Regions from separate parts of the Kushneria phosphatilytica genome, predicted to be linked through region 1. Evidence: predicted binding sites of a transcription regulator. Region 1 holds the regulator's gene; each other region holds the start of a gene.
The links. Region 1 encodes PhoB, which activates phosphate uptake and scavenging genes when phosphate is short. Its sites were predicted from a motif close to TGTCATANNNNTGTCANA; they were not measured.

Region 1 (4,213 bases):
TGGCCGAGGCCTTCAGCCGTGATGCGCTGGCGTGAGCGGTTTCAACAGCATCAGCCTGATGGCGCGTTGATGCATCGGGCCCTGGCCGCCTGGGGCTATGCCGTGCCGGACAGTCATGATGCTCAAGCCCTGCAGCCGGTGATCCGGGCCTTTCAGTTGCATTTTCGTCCTACCGAAGCCCGGGGAGTGATCGATACCGATACTGCTGCGAGGCTGTTTGCGCTGATTGAACGCTATCAGGGGCGGGCGACTGCGATGGCGCTTCTGGAAGCATGAATTATCCACAGCCGGTTGATCCTCAACCGGTTGTGGATAATCGTAAGGGATTGCCGTTTCAGTCCCGAAGCCGGGCGTTGGAGGGCTCGGACAGGGCGGTGCCGGTGGTGGCCGGGCTCAGACGGGCTGCCGGTAGTATGCAGCGGAATTCGGCACCATCGCCCGGGGTGCTTTCGATCTCGAGCCGAGCGTCGTGTCGAAACAGCACGTGTTTGACGATAGCCAGCCCCAGACCGGTGCCGCCACTGGCCAGCGAACGGCTCTTGTCGATGCGATAGAAGCGTTCGGTCAGACGATCGAGATGCTGGGGTTCTATGCCATCGCCATCATCGATCACCGACAGGGCACCATCACCGCCTTCCCAGGGTTGATAGCGTAGCGTGATGGTGCTGCCCTCGGGCGTATAGCGCACGGCGTTATAAACCAGATTGGACAGTGCGCTGGCCAGCTCCTGCTCATCGCCATAGAACCAGCGATCATCTTCGATGTCGGTATGAAAATGGTGGCTACCTCCGGCCAGAGCCTCTCCATCGATGACGGCCTGGTGACAGAGTGCGGCGATCGAGATGGGCCGGTCGCTGTCATGACGATCGGCGGTCTCCAGTCGAGCCAGCGTCAGCAGATCGCTGACCAGGCGCTGCATGCGATCGGTCTGGGCCTCCATCTGGGTGAGACCCCGCACCAGCCGCTCGGGCAGGTTGTCGCGATGATCAAGCCAGGTTTCGAGATAGCCGGCCAGCACGGTCAGGGGCGTGCGCAGCTCATGCGAAACATTGGCGACAAAATCGCGTCGCATCATTTCCAGCCGATGCAGGCGGGTGATATCGCGGATCACGATCAGACGCTCGTTATCGCCGAACAGGGTGATCTGAACTTCCAGCATCATGTTGTCGCGGATCGGAGAGGCCAGGGTTAACGGCTCGCGATAGTCGTTGCCACGGAAGTATTCGATGAAGTGGGGATCACGCAGATAGTTGGTGAGATGCTGGCCCCGGTCATGATGGGGTTCAAGCTCGAGCAGTCGCTGGGCGGCACTGTTCCACCAGTCCAGATTGCCGCTGGAGTCGAGCATGATCACGCCTTCGCGCATCGCCTCGCTGGACTCCTGCACCCGATTGATGACCGAACGCAGCCGCCCCTGCATATGGCGCTGGCCCTTCTGATAGCGGTAGAGGCGGTCAAACAGATCGCCCCAGACCCCTTCACCGGCCGGCGGTGACTGTTCGACCGGCGCTTCCAGCCAGACATAGAGCTTTCTGAGATGGCGCAGGGTAAAGGCCATGTGAACCGCCAGTCCCAGCGCGATCCCCCAGCCAGGGTAGCCGATCAGCCAGCCCAGCAGGCCGAAACCGAGTACCAGATAGGCGAGTCGCCAGAGTTCATTGATCCAGTAATGCACGCGTGTCCGTCGCTATCAAACGATGGATGAAACCCTCAACGAGTCGAGAAACGATAGCCCGTGCCTCGCACCGTCTGCACCAGCTGCTGATGATCATCGCCCAGTGCCTTGCGCAGTCGACGGATATGAACATCAACCGTTCGCTCCTCGACATAGACATTACCGCCCCACACCTGATCGAGCAGCTGGGCGCGCGTATAGGCACGTTCCTGATGGGTCATGAAGAATTGCAAAAGCCGATATTCGGTCGGACCGATCTCAAGTGACTGGCCATTGATACTGACCCGGTGACTGGCAGGGTCCAGCGCCAGCCCGTTGATCTCGACCGTTTCTTCCACGCCACGTGGTGTCGTACGCCGCAGGACGGCCTTGAGCCGGGCGACGAGTTCACGCGGTGAAAAGGGTTTGGTGATGTAATCGTCGGCACCACTCTCCAGCCCCTGAATCTTGTTGTCCTCTTCACTACGAGCAGTGAGCAGGATGATGGGGACTTCGCGGGTGGTTTCATCGCGTTTGAGCCGGCGGGCCAGCTCGATGCCACTGGTGCCCGGCAGCATCCAGTCGAGCAGGATCAGATCGGGATGTTCATCCACCACCCGGGCGTGTGCCTGCTGGGCATTCTCGGCCTCGATAATGCGGAAATCTGCCATTTCGAGGGCAACGGCGATCATTTCGCGAATCGAGGCCTCATCATCGACGATCAGCACGGTTCGGGACATGCGTCATACTCCGGCAAACGAACGTGACAACTCGGTGACGATTTAACCGGTGAGCGATGACAGTATTGTGACAGCCGGTGTGCTGTCCAGCGCAGGTGTCCTCAGGGCGTCGGCCAGGTCGCCAGTACCACCCCGGCGAACAGCACCACACCCACCCAGTGATTGTTGAGAAAGGCCGCAAAGCAGCCCTCTCGGGTGCGTCCCCGGGTCAGCCATTGCTGATAGCCAAAGATTGCGGCGATGGCCACCAGTGCCAGCCAGTAGAAGCCGTTAAGCCCGGCCAGACCGCCGACCACGGCCAGCAGTACCAGCATCAGGGTTTGCAGCGCGCCCAGAATCATCAGATCGAAGCGGCCGAAGATGATGGCGGTCGATTTGATGCCGATTTTCAGGTCGTCATCGCGGTCCACCATGGCGTATTGGGTATCGTAGACCTGAGTCCATACCAGTCCGGCGGCAAACAGCCACCAGGCGATGGCGGGCACCGTCTGCTGTTCGGCCCCGAAGGCCATCGGGATGCCCCAGCCGAAGGCAGCGCCCAGCACGACCTGGGGAAAGTGGGTATAGCGCTTCATGAACGGATAGGTGGCTGCCAGGGCCGCACCGCCCAGTGACAGGGCAATGGTAAAGAGATTGGTGAAGCAGACCAGCACGAAGGAGAGAGCGATCAGTGCAGCAAACAGTGTCAGTGCCTCGCGTTCGCTGATGCGCCCGGTCGCCAGCGGACGCTCGCGGGTGCGTCTGACATGACCGTCAAAGTTGCGATCGGCGTAGTCGTTGATCACGCAGCCGGCAGCACGCATCGCGTATACGCCAGCCACGAAGATGATCAGATTGGTACGCTGAGGCAGGCCATCGGCCGCCAGCCAGAGCGCTGCAAGGGTCGGCCACATCAGAAGCCAGGTGCCGATCGGGCGATCCAGCCGTGTCAGGCGCAAAAAATCGGGAATACGTTGCAGCGCAGTACGAGCGGTCATGCGTTCTCCATGATCGGGGCGGGCGGACGTGGATGACGTTGCGATTCCTGCCGGGATTCACTGATTTCGGCCGAATCGTCATGCATGAGATCGGCCAGCGCGGGCAGAAAACTCTCCTGGACCAGTAATCGACAACGGGGATGCCGGAAGACCGAGCGTCGGGTCCAGATGCCCTGGTGTCCGGCGATCTGCAAGGAATGATCCGTCAGTTCGATGGCGGAGCGTGTGACATCAGGATGGCTGAACAACCAGTGTCCCAGCGCCTTGCGACCCAGCAGACGCACTTCGCGGGGGAGTTCTCCAAGTGGTACGACACTGCGCGCGGCAATCAATGGAACATCGGCATATTCGAGGGTCACTTCACGAATCCAGGCCAGCCGGCGCTGTGGCAAGGCGAGTCTTCTCGCCTCATCAAGTGTCGGGGGAGCCGCGTGCTCGGCATGGATTTTTACCGTGATCGGCCCTTTGACCCGGTCTGCCAGTCGAGCGGTCAATGACCCCCTGGCGCCCAGCCAGCGCTGCCAGTGAGGCGAGAGCTGCACCGCTGCCACTGCCAGTGGGCGCCACTGGCGCAGCACCAGGGGGCTGGCGGGCATGTCTTGTGATGATGGGATCATGTAAGGCTCGATTCTGCCGATAAGAGCGAAGACAAGTGGTTTCGGCCTGCGATACGGCCTGTCATCGTCATCCGTTCGACGAGGCAACGCAAGGTGATGCTGGCGCTCGATACGAGGACATTGCTAGGCTATGCGTCGTCGAACGCTGTTCGATTGTGAAGGATACCCTGCCCGACTCCTGTCGGACAGCTGTCATGAGCCTTGCGGTCATGATGGAAAACAACA
Region 2 (4,213 bases), 770 kb from region 1:
TCAGTGGTCTGCAGGCGGTACTGCTGATAGACGCGTTCGGCCTGCTCTTCGATGGTTTCGATATTCTGCGGCAGCAGTCCCACCAGATTGAAGGCCACCCGCTCCTCGAGCGTAAAGGCGCTGTCCTTGTTGAGAAGCGGCGTTTCGAGCAGCGTGGGACCGGAGTGGACGATATAAAGCGGGCGGGACGAGGTCTGCGACATGGGACGACTCACAGCATGGGAAGTTGAAACACACGGCATCGAGTATAACGCAACGAACCGTCACGGGAGATGACCCTGCCAAATGGCAAAGACTACCTTCAGCAGGGCCGTTGCCATCAGCGGCGCAACTCGATCCGGTCCGGGTGGATCAGGATCAGTTGGCGCTTGTAGAGACCGCCAATGGTTTTCTTGAAGGTGGCCTTGCTGACACCGAAGGTCTGCTTGATCAGCTCCGGTGAGCTGCGATCGCTGATGGCCAGGGTGCCGCCGCCGCTCTCAAGACGTGCCATGATCTGCTCGCCCAGGGCATCGGCGATCTGCTCGCGTGGCGGGTTAAGCCCGAGATCGATTCGACCATCATCGCGCACACGGCGAATATAACCCTGAATGCGCATGCCGGTCCGCAGGGGCTGATGGACTTCCGAGTGGTGCAACAGCCCGGTATGGGTGTTATCGACAATGGCATTGAAGCCCAGATCGGTAGGGCCGGTGATCAGCAGTTCAACCGGCTGCCCCTTGTCATAGCGAGGTGGCACCAGATCGAGATGCCGGTTAAGGCGCATGGTGGCGGTAATACGATGGGTGCGCTCATCCAGATAGGCATGCACCAGTCTGTGATCACCCGGTTCGGGATGTCCACGGACTTCCGAATGCGGCAGCAGCAGATCCTTGGGCAGGCCCCAGTCGAGAAACAGACCTACCGGGGTGCGCTCGATGATTTTGAGTGATGCAAACTCATCTACCTGAATCGCCGGCTGCCGGGTAGTGGCGATCGGGCGATCCTCGCTGTCCAGGTAGATGAATACGCTCAGCATGGTGCCGATACGGCAGTCATTATCGGCCGGCATATCGCGGCGGGGGAGAAGAATGTCGCCAAAGCGATCACCATCGAGGTAGAGCCCGAAGGAGACCTGTCTGACAATCTTCAGTGTATTGAAGCGGCCCATCTGCAGCATGACCGGTCTCCATTGGTTGAATCAGAGTCTTATTCTACCGCATTGCGGGGGATGACTTGTGCCCGCTTCGCGAGTGTGGCAAAAATTGATAAGGGAGATGGCATGCCTCCCGAATGCGCCCGTATTCAAACCATCACGTCCGTGATTGATGATGCCTGCAGTACGCAGCCGAAGTGCGTCTGCAGGCAGGAGATTCCTACCTGCGCCAGGTGCGTGCTTCGACGAGCGAAATATTCAGTCCGTTATCGTCGGAGGAAAAGAATTCATGTGGTTATCCATGGTTGCCATTGGTGCTGGCGCTGCACTCGGCGCCAATCTGCGCTGGTTGCTGGGCCTGGGGCTGAACTCGCTTTTTCCTGCCATTCCTCCGGGGACTCTGGTGGCCAATCTGCTGGGTGCCTGGTTGATCGGTATTGCCATCGCCCTGTTTGCGGCGCTGCCTGAACTTTCCCCTCAATGGCGCATGTTCATTGTGACCGGCTTTCTGGGCGCACTGACCACCTTCTCCACCTTTTCTGCCGAGATGTTTTCGAATCTGCAGGCCGGCCGTTACGGCATGGCGCTGACCGGAATCGGTATTCATGTGGCAGGGTCGCTGATCATGACCGGGCTGGGCATGGCCACCCTTGTCGCCATTCGTCAAATAATGGGAGTCGCGAAATGAGCAGCAGACATCAGGGATTCGAGGTCATTTTCATCGCGCCACAGTCACGTCGACATGGTCATCGCACGGCAATTGACGCCGTTGTGGCGACTGCCGAATCAATGGGGATCACTCGGGTGACACGCCGTGACGACGCCCTGGGCAGCGGTTTTGATGGCCATGTCCATTCGGCGCATTTCTTCGAATTGGCCGACCAGCCGGTGGAGCTGATGTACGTACTCGAAGGTGATCGCGCCGAGCAGCTGATCGATGCCGTGGACCAGGCCGGCATTGAGGTCTTCTTTCTGCGTCGGGCGGTCGAGTACGGTCAGTTGGGTCGTGCAGACGAAGGCTGATCGAGCGCCGGAGCGATTTCGATCTGCCTCCTTGTCTCGGGCCGAGGGCTGCAATAAAACTGACATATTGCCTTGTTAGCTTGTGTCCAGCCGGAAAGGCGAAGCCTCTCTTATCGCAGGGCAAGGTCTCAAGGAGTCAAGTCATGTTGAAGCGTGTTGCAGCCACTCTGCTCTCTACCTCGCTGGTACTGGGCGCTACCTCGGCCACGGCGGCTGAAACAATCACCGGTGCCGGGGCAACCTTCCCGTATCCGGTCTACTCCCAGTGGGCCGATGCCTATCAGGACAAGACCGATATCGGCCTTAACTACCAGGCGATCGGTTCAGGTGGCGGCATTCAGCAGATCACGGCGAAGACCGTAACCTTTGGTGCCTCTGATGCCCCCATGAAGCCTGATGAGCTCAAGAAGAACCATCTGGTGCAGTGGCCGCAGATCATGGGCGGTGTCGTGCCGGTCGTACACATTGAAGGCATCGACAAGGGCGCGCTGAAGCTGGATGGCAAGACGCTGGCCGATATCTACCAGGGCAAGATTACCCGCTGGAACGATGATGCCATTGCCAGGCTCAACCCTGACCTCGACCTGCCGGATCAGCAGATTACGCCGGTCTATCGTGCAGAGGGCTCGGGCACCAATTTCCTGTTTACTCACTACCTCACTCAGGTCAGCGAAGATTTCGCCAATAATGTCGGCGAAGGCAAATCCGTGGCGTGGCCGAGTGGTGTCGGCGCCAAGGCCAACGCAGGGGTGGCCAGCCAGGTCGGCAGCACCAATGGGGCGATCGGTTATGTCGAGTCTGCCTATGCGACCGAAAACAACCTGAACGTGGCCCAGCTCGAGAACAAGGCCGGTAATTTCGTGACGGCCAATCCCGACAGCTTCAAGGCAGCTGCTGCCAATGCTGACTGGGAAAACGCGCCCGGCCTGTACCTGGTGCTGACCAACCAGCCGGGTGACAACAGCTGGCCGATCGTGGGTGCCTCGTTCATCCTGATGCACACCAAGGTGCAAAATGCTGATGCAGCCAAACGTGCGCTCGACTTCTTCGACTGGGCGTACAAGAACGGGGGTGAGGCCGCTTCCAAACTGAACTATATCCCGATGCCACAGAACGTGGCGGATATGGTGCGCAAGGAAATCTGGTCGCAGATCAAGGGGCCGAATGGCCAGCAGGTCTGGCAGCAGTAAGCTCGCCGCTGATCTGTCGAGGAGGCTGCGGGCAATATGCCCGCAGCCGTTTTTCCATATCTCTCCGGCAATAATGCGAAGAGTATTTTCAGCGATGATGGGATGCCATGACTTCTACTCGTAGTGTCAGCGCCAGTCAGCAGCAGGATCTGCTGGGTGCCAACGCGCGTGAACAGGCCGCGCTCAGGCGCAATGGCATCATCGACAGGATCTTCGAGAAAGGAACACTGACGCTGGCGCTCGCCGTGCTGGCCTTGCTGGGCACCATCATGGCGTCGCTGATAGTGGCCGGCTGGCCGGCGCTACAGGAGCTGGGCTGGTCCTTTTTCACCGGTGATCGCTGGGCCGCCAATATCGAACACTTCGGCGCGTTGCCCGCTATCTATGGCACGCTGGTGACCTCGATTATCGCCATTATTATTGCTGTACCTGTGTCGCTGGGTATCGCGATCTTTCTGACCGAGCTGTGTCCGGTCTCCCTGCGCCGAGTACTGGGGACCATGGTGGAGCTGTTGGCCGGGGTACCCTCGATCATCTATGGCATGTGGGGGGTGGAGGTGCTCAGTCCTTTCCTGCGTGAGCATTTCCCGACGCTTTTTCCGGCCGGTACCGGACTGACGACAGCAGGGCTGATTCTGGCGATCATGATCATTCCCTTTATCACCGCCATTACCCGTGACGTCATGGTGACAGTGCCAGCGATGATGCGTGAGTCTGCCTATGGGATGGGCTGCACCACCTGGGAAGTGGTGCGCAATGTCATTTTTCCATCCGTTCGCGGGGGGATTGTCGGGGGTGTCATTCTCGGCCTCGGCCGTGCGCTCGGGGAAACCATGGCAGTGACTTTCGTCATCGGGAACAATCT
Region 3 (4,213 bases), 300 kb from region 1:
GGTCGGTGGTCGAGGTCTGGCTCGCCTGCCGGTTCTGTTGCTGATCCATCTGCTGATCGATCTGCTTCAGGCGTTTGTCGATGGCCGCGATTTTCTGTTGTTGCTCGTTGGCGGAGAGTGAGTCGTCATGCTCGATTTCCTGACGCTGGCGATAGAGCGAGATCTGACGGATGGGCAGCAATTGAGCGTTGCTGGAGCGATCGAAGCCCGACCACTGCAGTTTTGCCAGCACCTTCTTCTGCTCGGGCGTCTTGCCATAGTTGAAGAAGAACTGGCGTAGCTTCTGTTTGGTGCTGTCGGCGAGATTCTCGCGCCAGACGAGAGGATCCGAGGGAATCAGCGGAGACTTCCAGATCACACGCAGCTTTTGGGCGGCGTCCGGATGCGTCTCCTTCAGGCGCGCCATGCTCTCGGTATTGAAGGTGGCGACATCGACCTGCTGATTGGCCACGGCCAGAGCGTTGGTTTCATGGCTGGAGTTGAGCGTGCGCTTGAAGGCCGATTTGGGGTCGATGCCACGCTTGGCGAAGATATAGTAGCCGGGCACCAGATAGCCGGAAGTGGAGTTGGGGTCCCCATTGCCGAAGGTCAGCTCGCTGGCATGTGTCAGTACGTCGTCAACCGTATGCCAGGGGCTGTTCCGGTTGACGATCATCAGACTCCAGTAGCCCGGCTCGCCATTGTCCGGCACGGTCTGGGCGAAGATCTGGCCGCCGGCATGGTCGACCGCTTCCATGGCTGACTTGTTGCCGAACCAGGCAACATCGACCTTGTTGAAACGCATCGCCTGAATCACGCCTGCGTAGTCGGTGGCGAAGAAGGGCCTGACCTTCATGCCGGTCTGTTCGGCCAGATCATGCAGAAATGGCTTGAACAGATCCTGCTGTGCCTGGGTCGATTCGGTGGAAATGATGCCGAAATTCAGGGTCTGCTGTTCGGCGGCCTGCACGCTACCGGTGGTCAGACCGAAGGTGGCAACAGCGGCCAGCGCCCAGCGCTGCCAGAAACGGATACTCATGGTGCTTTTCCTGTGGTTGGGAGGGACATCGGAGGGTCGGTGTCAGCCGGCGGTCGCCAGCCTCTGTCGGCCGGCTGGTGCGGGCTGAGCCAGCAGCTCTTCCAGGCCGGCATCGTCGTAGAGGGCAGCGAGGCGCTGATCGGTCAGGGCGCGGGTCGGGCCGTCGTAGTAGAGCCGGCCGCGCTTGAGGGCGATGGCGCGATCGCACCACTGACGGGCGATATCGATCTGATGGAGCGATACCACCACGGCGCGACCGTCCTCCTCGTTGATGCGACGGAGGATATCCATCACCTCGCGGGCACTTTTCGGATCGAGCGAGGCGATGGGTTCATCGGCAAGAATGATCTCGGCTTCCTGAACCAGCGCCCGGGCGATCGCCACGCGCTGCATCTGGCCGCCGGATAGAGTGTTGGCACGCTGTGCGGCGAGATCGTGCAACCCGACCCGTGCCAGCGCTTCATGCGCCATGCGGTGCTCGTCGGCACTGAAACGAGCGCTCAGTGCACGCCAGCGCGGCATGCGCCCCAGCCGGCCGATCAGGACGTTCTGGAGCACGCTCAGTCGATTGACGAGATTGAAGTTCTGAAAAATGTACCCCACCCGGCAGCGTTCGCGGCGCGGTGCCGACAGCAGTCGCCCATCGCTCTGCACGGTGCGCTCCAGCAGCGTGATCCTGCTGCCGACACGATCGGCGGCGGTCAGCCCGACCAGATGGCGCAGCAGGGTGGATTTGCCGGAGCCGGAAGGGCCGATGAGGGTGATGCGCTCACCAGGTGCAATGGTGAAGGCAATCTCCTCGAGCACGCGTTTGCGTCCGAAGGACTTGCTCAGGGAGCGAACGTCAATGGCAGTCGGCGTTGCGGCTGTGGCGGTAGTCATGTGACACGCCCTCTCGGAGGTGATCGATGAGGGGAGTCTGAGGGAGAGGGATGACGATCACTTGTCTAGACAATGTCGATTTGATGACGATTGTCCGTTTGATTCGAGGTTCCGGTAGGCAGGAGCTACTGATCAGAGCCTTTTGAATCAGTCGGTTAGCATGCAGGGGAGGGTGGCCTTGTCACCACCTGGTCACATTACTGTCATCGGCCGGCCTGCGGCATATCGGCCGACCGATGGAAGGCGCTCATTCGGCGATGGCGGCACGGCCATCGTACTGCTCGGGGCAGCCGCTCTCCAGACACAGTTGCTGCCAGCAGAGTTCGGCCATCGTGTTCTCGGCCACCTCTTCGGTACTGCCTTCGGAGAGGCCGGAAAATGCAGGCATGGGTTCGAAAATCATCATTGTATTGTTCCCTTGTCAACGTACCTTGTGTCGAGCATAGCGAACCGCTGTGACATTTGCCTGACAATACACTAATGGCCGTATTGACGTGACGTGCGAATGTCGGACGCTCCCAGCGAGCGAGTGGTCTACGCTGGGACACAGGGTTATCAGGGCACAGGAGTACAGCAGGATGAAACCGCAAACGGTGTGGACTCTTTTCGGAACCGCGACGGCACTGACCACCGGCGTACTGGTACGTCAGACCATGAAGCGGACTTCGCGTCGTTATGGCTTCGAGCCGCCGCTCAATCCCGATGATCCGGATGTGCGCTGGCGCGATGCCCTGGCGTGGGGGGCCTGCTCGGGCATGCTGGTCGGCATGGCACGTATTCTGGGCTGGCGTATGGGCTCCGAAGCAATGAAGCGCGCCCGCCGTCATCCGAAAGGGCAGCGGGTACTGTCACGCTTCGAGGACTGAATCGCGGTTGGTTGCGCTCAGGCGGCGCCGGGGGGCGGTGGATCTTCTTCGACGGTAGTCTCTTCATCGGCCGTCGGAGAAGCCTCCTGGTAGTGTCGGATCAGTCGCTTGATCAATACCGAGATCACGAACACGGCCCAGCCCGCGCTTGCCAGCAGAGCGGCCAGCGTCCAGCGTTGAGCGCCGGGCAGCTCACCCACCAGTCTTTCCAGCAGCCACCAGATCAGTGGTCCCAGCAACAGGGGCGGCAGCATGAGATGCATCAGCATCTCGGTGCGTCGCTTGCGCACCCGGAAGCGGCGCAGTGCCAGGCGCATGGAGCGGCGACTCACGATGGCCAGAATCACGGCGGCCATGACAATGGTGGCGGGTAGAAAGGGTGTGCTCTGCCCATTGACCAGTGACCACTGGGCACACCAGAGGTAGCAGACCCAGAAGGCTCCTTCGCTCACGGCGATGGTGTCGTACCAGCGCTCGGGATGGAAATAGCGCTTTGACATCAGAGGTTATCCATTCGATGGCGATCCGTCCGGTCGATGTGTCGTCCTGTTACGTTCGGTTGCCATAATGGCAGGGTTGGGAGGAATCGTCAGCGGGCAGCGTTGCCGATATGCTGGGTCACCGTCGTGCTGCCGGAGAGCATTTCCATGACGTCATACCCTGCAGCGCCCGCAGGAGTGCCCTCCGGCGAGCGCCGTCGCCCTGCCTCGCACTGGACGGACTGGGGTAAATGGCTGGCGCTGATCAGCATGAGTGTCGACCATGTTACCCGTTTTGCGCTGCCGGCTGCCTGGCCCTTGGGCTGGGCCAGTGACACCGTCGGGCGTGTGGCCTTTCCGCTGTTTGCTGCCATGGTCGCCTGGCATGCGCTGTTCGATACCCGTAATCCGTGGCGCTATGCGCGGCGCATCGTGATGATCGGGCTGGTGGCGCAGCTGCCCTATATGCTGATGCCACGGGTATTGAGCATGCCGGTGCTCAATGTCTGCTTTACGCTGGCGCTGGGGCTGATCGTGGGCAGCGCGCTACTGCGCCTGGCACAGCAGCCACCTCGTACGCTCGCCATGCAGATTGCGGCCATGCTGATGGTGCTGTTCGCCTGTATGCTGGCACTGCTCTTCGAGGATCTCTTCCATGTGCGCCTGGAGTATGGCTGGACCGGCGTGCTGCTGATTCCCGTCTTCATGCTGGTCCTGCACCTGGCAGCTCGGGCGGATGGCCTGCAACGGCTGCTGATACTGCCGGCCACCGGGCTGCTGGCTCTGGTAGCCTGGCCGCTTAATATCGTTCCGATCAGCCAGTGGATTGCACTGATGACCTGCCTGCTGGTGACAGGGCTGGCGCTGGGAGGCGCACAACATGTGCCTGCCCTGCCGCGTCGTTTTGTCATGCCTCGCGTTTTATGGCTCGGCTGGTATCCTGGCCACCTGGCCCTGATTGCGCTCTG

Region 2: pstS (phosphate ABC transporter substrate-binding protein PstS) is a predicted target of PhoB. The motif match lies at 2,208-2,225, and genes of this name have one in related genera.
Region 3: phnC (phosphonate ABC transporter ATP-binding protein) is a predicted target of PhoB. The motif match lies at 2,091-2,108, and genes of this name have one in related genera.

The regions. Positions count from the first base shown of each region.
Region 1 covers NZ_CP043420.1:3,551,442-3,555,654, reverse strand. The annotation lists gene FY550_RS16505 (N-acetylmuramoyl-L-alanine amidase) at 1-276, shown strand, start outside; gene phoR (phosphate regulon sensor histidine kinase PhoR) at 335-1,675, opposite strand; gene phoB (phosphate regulon transcriptional regulator PhoB) at 1,711-2,394, opposite strand; gene ubiA (4-hydroxybenzoate octaprenyltransferase) at 2,496-3,371, opposite strand; gene FY550_RS16485 (chorismate--pyruvate lyase family protein) at 3,368-3,967, opposite strand.
Region 2 covers NZ_CP043420.1:693,825-698,037, forward strand. The annotation lists gene FY550_RS03015 (NAD-dependent malic enzyme) at 1-203, opposite strand, end outside; gene FY550_RS03020 (CvfB family protein) at 320-1,159, opposite strand; fluoride riboswitch at 1,244-1,324, shown strand; gene crcB (fluoride efflux transporter CrcB) at 1,425-1,823, shown strand; gene FY550_RS03030 (DUF190 domain-containing protein) at 1,820-2,158, shown strand; gene pstS (phosphate ABC transporter substrate-binding protein PstS) at 2,302-3,348, shown strand; gene pstC (phosphate ABC transporter permease subunit PstC) at 3,456-4,213, shown strand, end outside.
Region 3 covers NZ_CP043420.1:3,251,850-3,256,062, reverse strand. The annotation lists gene phnD (phosphonate ABC transporter substrate-binding protein) at 1-1,018, opposite strand, end outside; gene phnC (phosphonate ABC transporter ATP-binding protein) at 1,061-1,900, opposite strand; gene FY550_RS16930 (hypothetical protein) at 2,148-2,306, opposite strand; gene FY550_RS15135 (DUF4235 domain-containing protein) at 2,479-2,766, shown strand; gene FY550_RS15130 (hypothetical protein) at 2,784-3,266, opposite strand; gene FY550_RS15125 (TraX family protein) at 3,414-4,213, shown strand, end outside.